Regions from separate parts of the Bacillus sp. LQ16 genome, predicted to be linked through region 3. Evidence: riboswitches for the same ligand, from Rfam matches in the RefSeq annotation. Region 3 holds a riboswitch; each other region holds the start of a gene.
What was found. Region 3 has a riboswitch for S-adenosylmethionine ahead of AC3EMB_RS07570 (Na+/H+ antiporter NhaC family protein). Riboswitches for the same ligand answer to the same signal wherever they lie in the genome.
Positions count from the first base shown of each region.

Region 1: another riboswitch for S-adenosylmethionine. It lies ahead of mtnK (S-methyl-5-thioribose kinase); the one in region 3 lies ahead of AC3EMB_RS07570 (Na+/H+ antiporter NhaC family protein).
Region 2: another riboswitch for S-adenosylmethionine. It lies ahead of AC3EMB_RS01010 (MetQ/NlpA family ABC transporter substrate-binding protein); the one in region 3 lies ahead of AC3EMB_RS07570 (Na+/H+ antiporter NhaC family protein).
Region 4: another riboswitch for S-adenosylmethionine. It lies ahead of AC3EMB_RS04060 (sugar ABC transporter substrate-binding protein); the one in region 3 lies ahead of AC3EMB_RS07570 (Na+/H+ antiporter NhaC family protein).

Region 1 covers NZ_CM173491.1:3,950,604-3,955,184, forward strand. The annotation lists gene AC3EMB_RS19740 (3-hydroxybutyrate dehydrogenase) at 1-227, shown strand, start outside; gene AC3EMB_RS19745 (YvrJ family protein) at 258-419, opposite strand; gene mtnA (S-methyl-5-thioribose-1-phosphate isomerase) at 487-1,548, opposite strand; gene mtnK (S-methyl-5-thioribose kinase) at 1,545-2,726, opposite strand; SAM riboswitch class I at 2,817-2,958, opposite strand; gene AC3EMB_RS19760 (carbon-nitrogen family hydrolase) at 3,030-3,893, opposite strand; gene AC3EMB_RS19765 (aminotransferase class I/II-fold pyridoxal phosphate-dependent enzyme) at 3,908-4,581, shown strand, end outside.
Region 2 covers NZ_CM173491.1:171,200-175,780, reverse strand. The annotation lists gene AC3EMB_RS01020 (DUF6612 family protein) at 1-628, opposite strand, end outside; gene AC3EMB_RS01015 (NAD(P)-dependent alcohol dehydrogenase) at 786-1,694, shown strand; SAM riboswitch class I at 1,774-1,888, shown strand; gene AC3EMB_RS01010 (MetQ/NlpA family ABC transporter substrate-binding protein) at 1,974-2,786, shown strand; gene AC3EMB_RS01005 (methionine ABC transporter ATP-binding protein) at 2,799-3,839, shown strand; gene AC3EMB_RS01000 (methionine ABC transporter permease) at 3,814-4,482, shown strand; gene AC3EMB_RS00995 (SDR family oxidoreductase) at 4,520-4,581, opposite strand, start outside.
Region 3 covers NZ_CM173491.1:1,487,939-1,492,519, forward strand. The annotation lists gene gltP (glutamate/aspartate:proton symporter GltP) at 205-1,479, shown strand; gene AC3EMB_RS07565 (ribonuclease FAU-1 family protein) at 1,548-2,066, shown strand; SAM riboswitch class I at 2,187-2,292, shown strand; gene AC3EMB_RS07570 (Na+/H+ antiporter NhaC family protein) at 2,387-3,703, shown strand; gene AC3EMB_RS07575 (lmo0954 family membrane protein) at 3,886-4,242, shown strand; gene AC3EMB_RS07580 (PspA/IM30 family protein) at 4,290-4,581, shown strand, end outside.
Region 4 covers NZ_CM173491.1:799,543-804,123, reverse strand. The annotation lists gene AC3EMB_RS04070 (SDR family oxidoreductase) at 1-526, opposite strand, end outside; gene AC3EMB_RS04065 (NCS2 family permease) at 728-2,029, shown strand; SAM riboswitch class I at 2,118-2,223, shown strand; gene AC3EMB_RS04060 (sugar ABC transporter substrate-binding protein) at 2,312-3,424, shown strand; gene AC3EMB_RS04055 (sugar ABC transporter ATP-binding protein) at 3,421-4,581, shown strand, end outside.

The DNA of each region.
Region 1 (4,581 bases), 2.5 Mb from region 3:
GTTATGTCGATACCCCTCTTGTACGTAATCAACTACAAGACTTAGCTACTACACGAAATGTACCACTTGAAAATGTTTTAGAAGATGTTATTTATCCACTTGTCCCACAAAAGCGCTTATTACAAGTACAAGAAATCGCTGATTATGCTATGTTTTTAGCGAGTGAAAAAGCTAAAGGTATTACTGGTCAAGCTGTCGTTATCGATGGTGGCTATACTGCTCAATAAAAAATAAAGTTTGCTCAAGAAGAGCAAACTTTATTTTTTATTGCGAGGATCTTCGTACTTTAGTAATTGCCGCGGGAGCTTCTCAATTGCAACAATTACCCCCTCTAATTTACTTTCAATACGGTGGAGTAAATATAATGTTACAACAATTGGAAACCCTACATTACCTATCATCTTGATCCACTCTTCCATCCTCTTCTCCTCCTTTCATTATATAAGTAAGAGAAAACAATGCATTTAGGCATAAAAAAACAAGCTATTATGTATTAGCCTGTTTTTCAAATAATGATGCAATTTCTCGTTTATAATCCCCGCTTATAATACCTTTCTCAGTAATAATTCCTGTAATTAATTCGTTCGGTGTTACGTCAAATGCAGGGTTATAAACATTCGTTCCAATTGGTGCTACTTGTTTTCCAAAGATTTTCGTAACTTCTGTTTCATCTCTTTCTTCAATAATTATTTCGGCTCCAGTTTCTTTCCTAACATCAAATGTTGACAGTGGTGCAGCAACATAAAATGGGATATCAAAGTGCTTTGCTAAAATAGCTAAATTCATTGTCCCTATTTTATTTGCCGTATCTCCATTTGCGACAATTCGATCCGCCCCTACAATAATTGCATTTATTTCTTTCGTTTGAATAGCATGAGCTGCAGTATTATCTGTAATAAGGGTCACATCAATATTTGCTTGCTTCAATTCCCAGGTCGTTAAGCGACCACCTTGTAAAACTGGTCTCGTTTCACACGCATATGCATGTAAACGCACACCTTTCTCTTTTCCAATATAAAAGGGAGCTAATGCAGTTCCATATCTGGCAGTTGCGATACTTCCAGCGTTACAGATTGTTAAAATATTATCGCCATCTTTAAAACATGTTAACGCATATTCCCCAATATTTCGGCACACCTCTTCATCTTCCTGCTGAATGCGAAGCGCTTCTTCTTCTAATGTTTTTTGTGCTTCTTTTATTGTAGTAATCTCTCGAATAGATTCTCTCATACGATCAATTGCCCAAAATAAATTTACTGCTGTCGGGCGTGACGTTCCTAAATAATTACAATCTCTATTAAACTTCTTTTGAAATTCTTCAATATGTACAGTTTTATATTTTTTTGATGCAAGCGCCAAGCCAAATGCAGCTACAATTCCAATTGCAGGCGCTCCTCGTACTTCTAACATTACGATGCTTTTCCAAACCTCTTCAATAGTCGTCAATGTTTTGTATTCTGTGCTATGCGGCAATTTCGTTTGATTTAATACCGCAATTGCATCACCTTTCCAGCTTACAGATCTCGGAACAGTAACAATTGTACTCACGCTTTTACGCCCCCTGAAACTGTCTGTTGAAATAATGTTCGAAACAGTTGAATATCAGCACTTTTAGATTCATATTTTATTAGTTCTTTACCTAAGGATAGCGCTTGTTTCTTAGCTTGAATTCTTGTTTCTTTATTTTCTATTTCATCTAAATCTGCTACATGAGCTAAACCAATTGTTCTACGAATCAGTTCACATCCGGCAAATCCAACTGCATCAGTAAAGATATTTTGCAAAATAATTGGTAACCATTGTTTTTCTTTCGTATATGCTTCTACACCTTCTCCAATCCATAACTTTGTAAAAGTTTCTACAAAATAACTCCACGTCTTTTCTATATGGAAAAATAGTACACTTCTTTTCTCTTCTTCTCTAGATAAAGCATTTAATAATAGATTTGCAATAAATTGACCTATGTCAAATCCAAATGGGCCATATGTCGCAAATTCTGGATCAATCACTTTCGTTTCAGAAGGTGACGAAAAAATACTACCAGTATGTAAATCACCATGAATAAGAGTTTCTTTTCTTGTTAAGAACTTATATTTATATTGTGCTACTTTTAGTTTTAAAGTTTTATCACTCCAAAGTTCATCAACCACGAGCTGTAAATCTGGCTCATAATCATTTGTATCATAATGTCCAAACGGATCTGTAAACACTAAATCCTCTGTAATTTTACAAAGGTCCGGATTTACAAAGGTACCTTCTAGTACCCTCTTCTCTTCTGACTGTAAACCAAAATCTGAAGTGTAAAATAAAACATGTGCTAGAAAACGGCCGATATGCTGGGATAAAAGCGGATATTCTTCTCCGTCTATTAATCCTTTTCTTGTAATTGTTAGTCTTGATAAGTCTTCTATTACCGTTATCGCTAACTCTTCATCATGACTGTACACTACTGGAACATAATCCGGTACATACTGCGCAAAAATTTGTAATGCCTTGCTTTCAATCGTTGCTCTTTTTATAGACAATGGCCAGCTTTCACCAACTACTTTCGCATAAGGCAGTGCTTGTTTTATTATAATTGATTTCTCTCCATCATCTAATTTGAACACGTAATTTAAGTTTCCGTCTCCAATTTCATGACAAACGACATTTGCCTTCGCTTCAAAATAGCCATGATCTTTCGCATATTGTACAGCTGTTATTTCTGTTAATGAATAATATCCCATCGTCTTCTCCCCCTTTTTAAATTCAGAGGTTTTTCTAACATAGAAAAACCTCTTTCCACTAAGAAAGAGGTTTGAAGTTTATCTTCTCCCCTCTTATCTGCCAGAAAGTTTTACTTTCTGCTGGAATTAGCACCGTGCCTTTTGGCGTAATAAACGCCCCATTTCACAATGGTATTACGGTCGGTTGCTGGGCTTCATCGGGCCAAATCCCTCCACCTGCTCTTGATAAGAGTTGTATAATTTTTTGAATTTTTAACTTTATGTTGAAGACTATACCAAGAATAAAAATCACTTGTCAACATTTTATTTGTATAATTCTGGACGGCGATCCGCAAAAACTGGAATTCCTTTACGTACTTCTTTAATTTTCTCGAATTCAAGCTCTCCAAATAAAATTGATTCCTCTTCATTCGCCTCTACTACAACTTCACCCCAAGGGTCCACAATTAAAGAATGACCCGCAAATACATTATTTGGATCCTTTCCTGCTCTATTACATGCAACAACATAACACTGATTTTCAACTGCTCTTGCTTGCAATAGCAAACGCCAATGTGCTAAACGAACTAATGGCCATTCAGCTACAACAAATAATACTTTTGCCCCTTTAGCAGTATGGACACGCATCCACTCTGGAAAACGAATATCATAACAAATTGTTCCAGCGCATTCAACATCATCCAGCTTAAATTCGCCCGTACCATTACCGGCTATTAAATATTTATGTTCATCCATAAGCTGAAATAAATGTACTTTACTATATTCGTTGACTAGCTGTCCTTCATTATTTACAACATACATCGTATTTGTAACGCCTTGCTCTGTTTGCTTTGCTATAGAACCACCAACAATATGTACATCATATTGCTTCGCCCATCCTATTAACTTTTCTTTCGTTTCCACTCCATCCCTATCTGCAATTTCAGAAAGTCTCGTTAAATCATATCCTGTTGTCCATAGTTCTGGTAAGACGATAACATCTGGCCTTTCCTTCATAGCTTCGCTTATTTTATTTTTAGCATTCTCAATATTTTTTTCTACATCTCCAAAAACAATATCCATTTGAATACATGCGACTTTCATTTTTTCAGCCCCATTCTTATTTTTTTCTTTACAAAATACTGGAAAGATTATATCATTTGTCACTAGAATTGTAACAACTTTCAAAAGAGGTGGAAAGTATGAAATTATTTCAACCTTCTGAGATAGTAACATCATTGCCAACACAATTTTTCGCTTCACTTGTTGCAAAAGTTAACAAAGTCGTTGCAGCTGGTCACGATGTTATTAATCTAGGTCAAGGTAATCCAGATCAACCAACACCGCAGCATATCGTAAAAGCTTTACAAGATGCTGCCGAAAAGACCATTCATCATAAATATCCGCCATTTCGCGGACATGAAAGCTTAAAGGAAGCCGTGACTACATTCTATAAACGTGAATACGGCGTCGAATTAAACCCAAAAACTGAAGTTGCTATTTTGTTTGGTGGGAAGGCTGGACTAGTAGAATTACCAATTTGTTTTACAAATCCTGGTGATACAATTCTCGTTCCGGATCCAGGCTATCCAGATTATTTATCTGGGGTTGCCTTAGCAAAGGCACACTTTGAAACCATGCCGCTTATTGCAGAAAATCATTTTTTACCGGATTATAAAAAAATTGACGACTCTATCGCTGAACGGGCAAAGTTAATGTTTTTAAACTATCCAAATAACCCTACAGGTGCTACTGCATCAAAGGATTTTTTTGATACAACCATTCATTTTGCTAATAAACATAATATATTAGTTGTTCACGATTTCGCTTACGGTGCTATCGGATTTGATGGTCAAAAACCTGTTAGTTTCTTGCA
Region 2 (4,581 bases), 1.3 Mb from region 3:
TTGTAATAATATATTCTCCATCTATTTCTTCTATCTTTGCATTTTGGCCTTGTAGCATTTGTTTCTGCTTTTCATCCATACTAGCTAACATACTCTCTGTCTCTTGCCCTTTTAATGCAAACTTCAGCTTATAATTATCTCCACTTTTCTCCATCTTCACTTTATTTAAAATTTCCGATGGAATCTCTAAATTATCTACCATTCCTTGAGTCGCATTCATTCCGTTAGCATTTAATTGTTCCTCTGGTACAGACATCACTTCACCCGTATTAGGATTTTTCAACTGACCAGCAATTTTGCCACCCACATCATAAACAACAACCTCTGTACCAGAAACATTCATTTCAGAACGAGAATTTTTTTGCTTCGGCTCTAATTGCATTTTGGCCTTTATTACATTCATCTCTGTTCCTTCAGCCTTTATTCCCACATCATATGTCATCGTTACATTTTCTTCGTTTTTAAAAGCTTCATTCGCTTTATTGAAAACATCCTTCGCTGTTAATTCCTTTTCTTTCTGCACAGCTTCTTTTTTCGGCTCATCAGTCTTTTTTGTTTTCTCATTACTACACCCTACTCCTAGACCGACTGCAAGTACTAAACTTGAAATTAAAATAAATTTTTTCATAACGTCCCCTCCTTCCCAAAAATAATATCATCTCTTTTCCTATGAAATCTATATAATTCGTAATATTCTTCTTTAAATTTATTTCCTATATAGCAACATGTTTGAGAAAAAGTTTAAATATGATGTAAATAATAACAACTCATTTCAGGAGGTCATTATGAAAGCTATTATTTGCACAAAGTATGGACCACCTAATGTTCTCCAGCTTCAAAATATAGAAAAACCTAAACCTAAGAAAAATGAAGTATTAGTTAAAATTCACGCAACAAGTGTATCGACTGGAGATTGTAGAATACGTGGCTTTAATAGCCCCCTCTTATTTTGGATTCCTATGCGGATCATATTAGGTTTCAGAAAACCGAGAAAACCTATACTTGGCGTAGAGTTATCCGGTGAAATCGAAGACATTGGATCAGATGTAACACAATTTAAAAAAGGAGATCCAGTTTTTGCATTAACAGAACTAAACCTTGGTGGTTATGCGGAATACACATGCGTGCATGAAAGTGGATTAATAGCATTAAAACCTACCAATGTGACATATGAAGAAGCTGCCGTTATTCCTTTTGGCGGAACTTCAGCATTGCACTTCCTTAGAAAAGGACAGATAAAAAAAGGGCAACGAGTACTTATATACGGCGCCTCTGGGTCAGTAGGGACAGCTGCCGTACAACTTGCGAAATACTTCGGGGCGACTGTCACAGCCATTTGTAGTAGTTCGAATTTCGATTTAGTAACAGCTTTAGGGGCAGACAACGTAATTGATTATATGAAAGAAGATTTTACTAAGCGGGGCGATCACTACGATATTATATTTGACGCAGTTGGAAAATATAAAAAGTCTCTTTGTACAGATGCATTAATGTCTAATGGAAAATATGTATCTGTGAACGGAATGATGGCAAAAGTCAGTAAAGAAGATATGAACCTACTAAAACAACTAGCTGAAACAGAAAAGCTAAAACCTGTTATTGATAGAACTTACCGATTAGAAGAAGTTGTAGAAGCCCATACGTATGTAGAAATGGGCCATAAGAAAGGAAATGTTTCGATTACCTTAAAATAAAATATATTCTGAAAATATCATTGACAATTCTTTTTGTAAGATTTACTATTAGTACCATATTCAAAACTACATACACATACTCTTATCAAGAGTGGCGGAGGGACTGGCCCGATGATGCCCGGCAACCGAGCTTATGACGTATAAGCTAAGGTGCTAATTCCTGCAAAACGAGTTTTCGTTTTGGAAGATAAGAGAGGAATCTATTTCGTCTATTCGGCACCTCTCTTATTTTTGGGAGGTGCTTTTTATTTTGGAACGTATATGAAGGGGGATTTATAGATGAAAAAGGTATTATTAAGCATTGTAAGCGGAGCAGTATTATTATTAGGCGCATGTAGCGCGAGTTCAGATAAAGAGGTAAAAGCATTAGACGAGAAAAAGATTACTGTCGGTGTAACAGGTGGGCCGCATGAACAAATTTTTGAAAAGGTAAAAGAAGTTGCAGCAAAAGATGGTCTGGAAATTGACATAAAAGTATTTAATGATTATGTAGCGCCAAACGTATCTTTAGATGAAAAAAGCCTTGATGTAAATAGCTACCAAACAAAATCGTATTTAGATGTATTTAAAGCTGAACGCAATATGAAATTAGCTGAAGTATTTTCAACAGTAACATTCCCTATGGGTGTATATTCTAAAGATATAAAAGATGTAAAAGACTTAAAAGAGGGCGATGCAATTGCTGTACCAAATGACCCAACGAATGAACTGCGAGCTTTAAAATTATTTGAAAAAGCAGGGGTTTTAAAAGTTGATCCAAAGGCTACAGAAAAAGCGACTGCAAAAGATGTAATTGAAAATCCAAAAAAATTAAAGATTGTCGAATTAGAGGCATCTCAATTACCAACGCAACTAAGTGAAGTGAACGCAGCTGCAATTAACACAAACTTTGCATTAGGTGCAAAATTAAGTCCGGCGAAAGATTCTATTTTCCGCGAAGGAAAAGATTCACCATATGTGAACTGGGTCGTTGTTCGTACTGAAAATAAAGATGATGCCGTTGTAAATAAATTAAAGAAAGCTTATCAATCTAAAGAAGTAAAAGAGTTTATCGAGAAAAAATTTGATGGTTCAGTTTTACCATCTTGGTAGGAGCTGACGATAATGATTGAATTAAAAAACATATCCAAAGTATTTTCAACAAAAAAAGGGACTGTTGAGGCTCTTAAGTCTACTTCCCTTAAAGTAGAAAAAGGCGAGGTATTTGGAATCATTGGGTATAGCGGCGCTGGTAAAAGCACATTGATTCGATGTGTAAATTTATTAGAAAAACCAACGACAGGAAATATCATTGTAAACGAACAAGACTTAACAACGTTATCGACAAAAGAACTAGCAAAAGCGAGACAAAAAATCGGAATGATCTTTCAAGGATTCAATTTACTTAAAACTGTTACCATCTATGAAAACATTGCATTACCTTTACGCCTTGCTGGCATTCCAAAAGCGGAAATTAAAAAAAGGGTAGAAAAATATTTACGCATTGTCGATCTTTTCAATCGAAAAGATGCTTATCCAAGTGAACTTTCTGGCGGTCAAAAACAGCGCGTTGCAATTGCACGTGCACTATCACATGAGCCTGAAGTGTTATTAAGTGATGAAGCAACGAGCGCTTTAGATCCAGAAACAACTGATTCTATTCTTGATTTGTTATTAAAGATTAACGAAGAAATTGGAATTACGATTTTACTCATTACACACGAAATGAACGTTATCCAACGTATATGCGACCGCGTTGCCGTTATGGAACATGGATCTGTAGTCGAAAGCGGGACTGTGAAAGATATTTTCACAAACCCACAACATGTAACAACGAAGAAATTTGTAAATAGCGCCTTTGCAGCTAAAATTCCAGAAGAGGTACAGAAAGAACTACAGAATACTGGAGAAATTGTAACACTTTCATTTATTGGCACTACTTCAGGTGAACCTGCCTTAGCTGTTGCCACAAAACGTTTCCAAGTGTATCCGAATATTTTATCCGGTAATATTACGCAGTTAAAACATGAAGCATATGGGAAACTAGTCGTTCATATGCAAGGAGAACAAAATGAAATCCACCGTGCTTTATCATTTTTACAAGAACAAGGAATCATCGTAGAAGGAGGTAGAACAGATTATGGGAAACAAGTCCTTTTTGGATGAATGGGGTAAAGTCATATGGGAAGCCACAATTCAAACCTTTCAAATGACATCTATTTCATTACTCATCTCAATCCTTATTGCACTGCCACTTGGCGTCACACTTGTTTTAACGAAACCTGGTGGGCAGCGTGAAAATAAAATCATCTATCCTATTCTTAATACAGTTATTAATATCATTCGCTCTCTTCCATTTATCATTCTATTATTCTTCATCTTACCTTTTACAAAGTTTCTAATGGGAACATCCATTGGCGTGCAAGGTGTTATCGTACCACTTGTCGTCTTCACAGCTCCCTATATCGCACGTTTAATGGAGACAGCCTTACTAGAAGTAGATCGAGGGGTTATTGAGGCCTATCAAGCGATGGGAGTCTCTACTATAAAAATCATTTGGCACGTCATGGTTAAAGAAGCTCGTCCCTCCCTTGTACTTGGATTAACAATTGCAACGATTGGCTTAATCGGCGCAACAGCAATGGCTGGTCTTGTAGGTGCTGGCGGGCTAGGGGACTTAGCATATCGCTTCGGACATTTACGCTATGAACCTGAAGTAATGTATGCAACCGTCTTTATTCTAATTATCCTCGTTCAAGGATTACAGTCTTTAGGTAATGGGGTTGCACGAAGACTGAAGAAAGATTAAAAAAGAAGGTATCTCACCAGGGTGAGATACCTTCTTTTTATCTTTTAAATCCGCCTTCTGAATGAATAACTTGCCCCGTAATCCACTCAGCTTCTTCAC
Region 3 (4,581 bases):
AACATGGGTTTATTTTTTGTCAAGAAAATTATTTGCATTCGGGCAAAGTTATTTTGTTGTCAGATTTTAAATTTTGATTTATGATTTTTAACAGGGACAAAATGTAGTGAATTGTCGAATAATATGTAATACTCTTAATTTCTTAGTTTTATAGAGATAGAATGAGAGATAGAGTGACACATCGAAGAGGGGGTTACAACAAATATGAAAAGAATAGGACTTGCATGGCAAATATTAATAGGGCTTGCGCTTGGTATTGCGGTTGGGGCGATTTTCTTTGATAATCCAGCTGTTGTGAAGTACTTACAACCAATTGGTGATATTTTCATCCGATTAATTAAAATGATCGTTGTACCGATTGTTGTAGCAAGTATTGTTGTTGGGGTTGCTGGTGTTGGCGATGTTAAAAAACTAGGTCGACTAGGCGGAAAAACAATTATTTACTTTGAAATTATTACAACAATTGCAATTATTGTTGGTCTATTAATAGCGAATATTTTCCAACCAGGAAAAGGCGTAAATATGGAGCAGTTAACAAAGACAGATATTTCGAAATATACACATACGACAGAGCAAGTACAAAGTCATTCATTTGCAGATACGTTTGTAAATATTGTTCCAACAAACATTATGAAGTCATTGGCTGACGGAGATATGCTTGCTATTATCTTCTTCTCTGTACTATTTGGTTTAGGTGTAGCAGCAATTGGTGAAAGAGGAAGACCAGTTCTTCAATTTTTCCAAGGTGTAGCTGACGCAATGTTTTATGTAACAAACCAAGTTATGAAATTTGCACCATTTGGTGTGTTTGCACTAATTGGTGTTACAGTTTCTACATTTGGTCTTGCTTCATTAATTCCATTAGGGAAATTGCTAATTGTCGTATATGGGGCAATGATCTTCTTCGTCGTAGTTGTCTTAGGACTTACAGCGAAAATATTTGGAATTAACATTTTCCAATTCTTTAAGATTTTAAAAGACGAGCTGATCTTAGCGTATTCTACAGCAAGCTCAGAAACAGTTTTACCAAAAATCATGGAGAAAATGGAGAAATTCGGTTGTCCGAAAGCAATTACATCTTTCGTTATTCCGACAGGTTATTCATTTAACTTAGATGGATCAACTTTATATCAAGCAATTGCGGCTATTTTCTTGGCGCAAATGTACGGTATTGATTTATCTATTACACAACAAATTACATTATTACTTGTATTAATGGTTACATCAAAAGGTATCGCAGGTGTACCGGGCGTATCATTCGTTGTATTATTAGCGACACTTGGTACAGTAGGTATTCCACCTGAAGGTTTAGCGTTCATTGCTGGTATTGACCGTATTTTAGATATGGCTCGTACAGCAGTTAACGTTGTAGGAAACTCTTTAGCAGCTGTAGTTATGTCTAAGTGGGAAGGTCAATATGACGCTGAAAAAGGACAAGCTTATTTAAAAGAGATTTCTGAAAAGGGTCAAGCTGCTTAATTATAATATGAACAAGCTCTCACATAATATGTGGGAGCTTTTCTGTATATAGAAGAGGAGTATACATAATGAAACGTAAATATGGTGACGGTTCTTCGTGGAAAAGACTAATAGAAAAGAGTTATAGGCTTAAGCAAGTGGAAGAGGGAATGCTCGGAATACTGGATATAAAAAAGGTGAGAGAGCCTAGTTGTAAAGAATATGATGGTAAAGAAATTTGTATTGCAAGTGATGGGTATACGTGGGTTCAATATTTCATTAATGGAAAGAACTTTGCGATTACAGCTATGTTAGATGATAGGCACAATTTAGTGCAATATTATATTGATGTGACGAAAGAATATGAAATAGACGATCGTGGTTTACCGTATTTTGATGATTTATATTTAGATGTAGTATTATTACCTAGCGGTAAGGTGTATGTATTAGATGAAGAGGAGCTAGAGGATGCTTATAAAAGTGGCGATGTCACGAAGGAAGAGTATGAGTTAGCTTGGTACACTACGAAATGGATATTAGCAGCAATAAAAAATAGTGAATTTTATTGGATTTCAATATTGGAAGAAGAAATCGAAAAGTTAAAATGATTATTGTATTCAAATTTTTGTATAATTACCAAAAAAATCTATACAAAAAATAATTGACTTTTGTTTTGTAAGCGAGTAAAGTTAGGGAAGAAATTATTATTAAAAAATAAATATGAAACCTTCTTATAAAGAGAGGCGGAGGGACTGGCCCTACGATGCCTCGGCAGCGGACTCGATTTCAGAGTGCTGTGCCAAATCCAGCAAGCATGTGCTTGAAAGATGAGAAGAGCGTTTCTTATAGATGTATAAGACCTCTTCTCATCGGAAGAGGTCTTTTGTTATTCATTAGAAAAAGGTTGAAACTAGGGAGAGATGGTACTTTGAAAGAAACGAGAGGAAATGGTTTAGCTTTATTACCACTTGGGATATTTTTGGCGCTATTTATTGGTTCTGGAATTATTACAGGTGATTTCTATAAATTGCCGATACTTGTAGCAATTTCAATTGCTGTAGGAGTCGCTTTAGTGATGAATCGTAAAGAAAGTTTTAATGTGAAAGTCGAGCGGTTCGCTAAAGGTGCAGGAAATCCGGATATTATGATTATGGTATTAATTTTTGTGCTTGCAGGTGCATTTTCTGAAACGGCTAAAGGAATGGGCGGAGTAGACTCAACTGTTAATTTAGCGTTAACTATTTTACCGCCAGGATTTATCGTAGCTGGAATCTTTGTTATTGGTGCATTTATTTCATTAGCAATGGGAACTTCAATGGGAACAATTGCAGCATTAGCGCCGATTGCTGTAGGTATTAGTGGTCAAACTGATATCTCAATTGCGCTTGCAATGGCTACTGTTGTTGGGGGAGCGATGTTTGGTGATAATTTATCATTTATTTCAGATACAACAATCGCAGCTGTTCGTTCACAAGGAACAGAAATGAAAGATAAGTTTAAAACGAATTTTTTAATTGTGTTACCAGCGGCTATTATTACAATTGTATTATTAGTAATAGTTACTTCAGGAAGTGACACGCAAATTAAAGCACATAGCTTTGATTGGATAAAGATTTTACCGTACGCAGGAGTACTTATTACAGCGCTACTTGGCTGGAATGTACTTATTGTATTAACTGGTGGAACTGTATTATCTGGTGTTATCGGTCTTATAGATGGAAGTTACACGTTAGAAAGTTTCTTTAAAAGTGTAACGACTGGAATGGGCGGTATGATGGAGTTAGTATTACTTGCTATATTAATTGGCGGTATGGTTGAATTAATCCAATATAATGGTGGTATTCAATATTTAATGAATGTATTAACACGTAATATTCGTTCGAAAAAAGGTGCAGAATTTGGTATTGCTGGTTTAGTAAGTATGACGAATATGTGTACAGCGAATAATACGATTTCGATTATCTTTACAGGCCCGCTTGCAAAAAATATTGCAGATCAATATGAAATAGACCCTCGTAAATCAGCGAGTGTATTAGATCTTTTCTCATGTTGTGTACAAGGATTAATTCCGTACGGTGCCCAAATGTTAACGGCAGCAGGATTTGCAGCGTTATCTCCGGTTGAATTATTGCCATATGCATTTTATCCAATCTTAGTTGGAGTATGTGGGATTGTTTCTATTTTAATTGGATTTCCAAGATTTTCGAAAGTAGCTGAGAAAAAAGAGTATCATAAAACAGCTTAATTTAATATGAATGTTAGTAATTAAAAAAACGTGCAGAGAATAAACTCTGCACGTTTTTTTGCGTAAAGGGCTGAATATGACTCGGTCTTAAGTCTGAGTTAAAAACGGTTCTTAAGCTCGTTATGGAAAGATGAAAAAATAGTTAAGATAAGAGTATCAAATCGAAGGGAGGCAAGCACAAGATGAAACAATTTCTAGCGTTTATCGCAGCCGGTATTTTGGCTTTAATTGCTCTTGGTAGTCTTGCTGGTATTGTAGGATTCGCAATCGGAGCAGGAGTTGTATATTGGAGCTATAAATCATTTGTGCGAGCTAAGTCATTTTTTGGAAAGTTAGCTTGGGGTATTGTTGGTTTAATCGGTTTATCCATTGCGCTTTCTCATTCACCAGCATTAATCGGTATCGCTGCTTTAGTGGTTTTATACTACGGATACCGCGAGTGGAAAAAAGAAAAAGATGTAGTTGTTGAATCTGCTCCAGAAAGTTCTAAACCATATAGCAACTTTGAAGATGAGTGGAACAAATTAATGAAAAACTAAAACAATAAATCAAATTATAAATAAAGTAGAAGAGAGGAAGATTTATAATGAAACAATCTTTATTCGGACGTGTACGCGATGCAATTTTAGCTGATTTTCATAACGTGTTAGATGAGAAGGAAAGAAAAAATCCAATTGCGATGTTAAACCAATATTTACGTGATAGTGAGCGTGAAATAACAAAAATTGAGAAGTTAATTGAACGTCATAAAACATTAAAATCTAACTTTGCTCGTGAGCTTGAGCAAGCACGTTATTTCGTTAACAAAAGATCAAAGCAAGCTATCATTGCTCAAGAAGCAGGCGAATTACAATTGCACGAACGTGCGTTAGAAGAGG
Region 4 (4,581 bases), 690 kb from region 3:
TAATGACATCCCCTTGCTTTAAATGAGAAAGTGCGGCTTTCGCAACGTGAAAATAAGAAAAAATATTAATACGAAAAGTCTTTTCTAGCTGTTCTGCTGTAATATACTCTAGTCCTTGCTGCGGATATTGCTGCGCGACATTATTTACTAAAACCTGTAAACTACCTAGCTGCTGGACGGTCTCTTGAACAACATCTTTACAATGCTGTTCATCACTTAAATCACCCGGCAACAATACACACTTTACACCTTCTTTCTCAACATATTGCTTCGTCTCATTAGCATCTTCTTCCTCATCTAAATAAGCAATCGCAATATTTGCTCCCTCTTTCGCAAAAGCGATGGAAACAGCTCGTCCAATCCCACTATCTCCCCCTGTAATTAATACATTCTTTCCTTTTAACTTTTCGCTACCTTTATAATTTGAATCTTCAAACTGCGGAAGTGGATTCATTAATGATTCAATACCAGGCTGTTTATTTTGATGTTGCGCTGGCATTGTTACAAAGTTTTTTTGCTGTGGCATAGCTTCTTTCAACTCCTTTTCCTTATAATGTGCATAATAAAAACTGAAATTCACACATCAAGTTACGATTAATATTCGAATTTAAGACACAAAATATGAATTGTTGTAAACTTTTTATACAAAACTATTGCAAAATAGTTAAAAAACGAATATTATATATAACTGTTGTGAAAATTATTCGTAAACAGAAAGGATGTTTATATGTTTAACCTTTCAAAACATAAAACTTCTATTAAAACTGAAATTATGGCAGGTATTATTACCTTCTTAACAATGGCATATATCATTGTCGTAAACCCTGTTATCCTTGGGGATGCAGGTGTTCCATTTGAACAAGCATTTACAGCAACAATTATTGCTGCTGTTGTCGGAACATTATTTATGGCAATCTTTACAAACTTACCAATCGCAATCGCGCCAGGTATGGGATTAAATGCTTACTTCTCTTACTCTGTTGTAAAAGCGCATGAAGGCATGACTTTCGCAATTGCATTCTCTGCTGTATTCGTAGCAGGTATGATTTTAATTTTGTTATCATTCACATCTTTCCGTACAAAATTAATGGAAGCAATTCCTGAAAACTTAAAACATGCAATTACTGCTGGTATCGGTCTTTTCATCGCCTTTATCGGTTTACGTTTAACAGGTATCGTTACAAAAAATGATGCAAATTTAGTTGGACTTGGTGATCTTCACTCTGCTCCAGTTCTACTAGCATTGGCTGGGCTTGGAATTACTATTGTTCTTATGTCTTTAAATGTAAATGGCGCACTATTTATTGGTATGCTATTAACTGGTATTATCGCTTTCTTCACAGGGCAATTAACATTCTCAAACGGTGTTACATCAATGCCTGGATTACCAGAAGGAATTATCGTTTCAAATCCAATTACTGCTGTATCTGACGTAATTAACTACGGATTATATGGCGTTGTATTCTCATTCTTCCTTGTTACACTATTCGATACAACAGGTACATTACTTGGCGTTGCACAACAAGGTGGATTTATGAAAGACGGAAAGCTTCCAAAAGCTGGACGCGCTCTTCTATCTGACTCATTCTCAGCAACAATCGGTTCTATGTTCGGAACAACACCATCAACAGCTTACATTGAATCATCTGCTGGTGTTGCAGCTGGTGGTCGTACTGGTTTAACAACTGTTACAGTAGCTGTTCTATTCGCACTAGCAGCATTCTTCGGACCATTAGTAAGTGCTGTTTCTGGTGTATCAGCTATTACTGCACCATCATTAATTATCGTTGGTAGTCTTATGATGGGTTCAGTTCGCCACATCGATTGGGACGCATTTGATGAAGCATTCCCAGCATTTTTAGTAATCTTAAGCATGCCACTTACATCAAGTATCGCAACAGGTATCGCACTTGGATTTATTTCATACCCACTTATGAAAGTGGCAAAAGGTAAATTCCGTGCTGTTCACCCACTTGTATATGTATTTGGAATTTTGTTTGCTTATCAATTGATATTCTTACCACATTAAAATCCCTCTTTCTGAGGGATTTTTTTATAAATACTGTTTGACAACACCATTCGTTTGTGGAATAATTCAAAATAGTTAAATATTCGATGTCTTATCAAGAGCAGGTGGAGGGATGAGCCCTACGAAGCCCGGCAACCGACCCATTTATGGGCACGGTGCTAATTCTTACAACACATTGTGTTGAAAGATAAGAGTAATATGATAAGGCGTCTTTTCTATATGAAAAGGCGTTTTTTATTTTCACTCCCTCCTCTCTCTTTTTAGTTTAGGAGGGATTTTTTTATGAAAAAATTATGTTCCATCGTACTTATTTTTCTCTTATTTACATTAGCAGCATGTACAAATGAACAAGATGCTATCTCTTCACAAAAGCAACAAACTGTGAGAAAGGCGACTACAACGGTAGAAAATCAATTACAAACAGAAATTCCAAGCCAAATGAAGAAGCCATTAAAAATCGCATTAATTATGCAAATGTCCATCGGAACTTTTTCCTCTCAATATATTGAGGGTGTCAAAAAACAAGTTGAGCTATTTGGCGGCAGTGTACAAGTCTACAATTCTGATAACGATTTAGCAAAAATGGCTGCAAATTTAGATACTGCTATTAATTCAAAAGTGGATGGTATTTTAATTGATCATGGCCGTTCTGAAGCACTAAAACCTGGAGTAGAAAAAGCGTTACAAGCGAACATTCCCGTAGTTGCGTTCGATAACGATCTACGCTTGCCAGGTGTGACAATTATTGATCAAGATGACTATAGTCTTGCATGGAAATCATTAAAAACGTTAGCGGAAGATTTGAATGGACAAGGAAATATCGCAGTTGTATGGGTCGGCGGATTTGCTCCAATGGAACGTCGCAATGTTATCATTGATGCTTTTTATAAACGGTATCCAAATATAAAAGAAGTTGCAAGATTCGGTACTGCTAGTAATAACACACCGCTCGATACACAAACACAAGTAGAAGCTTTACTAAAGAAATATCCGAAAAAAGGCGATTTACAAGCTATTTTCGCTTCGTGGGATGAGTTTGCTAAAGGGGCTGTTAAAGCACTTGAACAAGCTGGTCGTACAGATATAAAAGTATATGGCATTGACTTAAGCAATGAAGATTTACAACTCATGCAAAAAGAAAACTCACCTTGGACTGCTACAGCTGCAACTGATCCAGCTGAAGTAGGTAAGGTTCAAGTACGATTTTTATACAAAAAAATTGCTGGTGAACAAACGCCAGATATTTATTCACTAGAACCTTATTTAGTAAAGAAAAATAGTTTACCAAAAGAAAATATAACAATGGATCAGTTATCAAAATATATAAACGGTTGGGGAGACTCAAAAGATGCATATTCCCCTTGGATGAAAAAATTAGAGAAGGAGAAAAAATGATGACGTTCTCTCTTCAAAACATTACACATTCTTATCATGTCGCTACACCTGTTCTAGAAGATGTTTCTATTCATATTCAAAAAGGAAAAGTACACGCTTTACTAGGCATGAACGGTGCGGGAAAAAGTACTTTACTAAAAATAGCAACTGGTGAAATTCAACCAGTTGTTGGCGATATAAAAATTGATACTCAGTCTGTTTCCTTTACTTCACCGCGCGATGCAAAAAAGCATGGCATTTCTTTCGTAACACAAGAAGTAGATCACGGACTTATTCTCGGATTATCTGTATTAGAAAATGTACTAATCGATCATTTAGCAATGCAAAATAAAGTACTATTTTCAAAGTCCAAATTAGTCGCACTTGCTAAACAACATTTGCAAACTGTACAGGTAAATTTAAATGTTTCGGAAGATGTTTCAAACTGTTCATTACATGAAAAACAATTACTTCTTATCGCAAGAGCTTTATCTAACAATACAAATTACCTTTTATTAGATGAACCTACTTCTTCTCTTGGACCAAAAGAAGTTGAAACCTTTGGGAAACTATTAAAAGATTTAACATCAAAAGGAATTGGCATCCTTTTAGTTTCTCATCGTTTATCAGAGATTCGAAATTTCGCGGATGATGTAACTGTATTACATAACGGTCAAGTTGCCCTTTCTGAAACCATTACAACGATTACAGATCAACAAATTGTGGAAGCAATGACTGGAAAACAACTTACACTTCCTATTAATACCGCACCAAAAACCGGGAGCGAGGAACTATTTAAAGTACAAGAGCTTCTATTACACGAAGGTCATTCTCCCCTTTCTCTTACAATACGAAAAGGAGAAACTGTTGTGATATACGGATTAATTGGAAGTGGAAAAACAACACTTGCTGAAACGTTATTTGGTGCTCTTCATACTTATCACGCAGAAATAGACGGTCAAAAACTAACGATTAAAACACCACGAGATGCGATTAAAGCGAAAATCGCACTTGTACCAGAAGAAAGAAGAAAACAAGGCGTATTTCTTTCGGAAGATATTATAAGTCACACAAATTTACATCAATCAGGTTGGAAACGAAAACAAACCGAATTAAATGATGCTACTACAGCAATTTCTTCTTTCGGTATTTCACCAAATGACCCAAAGGCACTTATT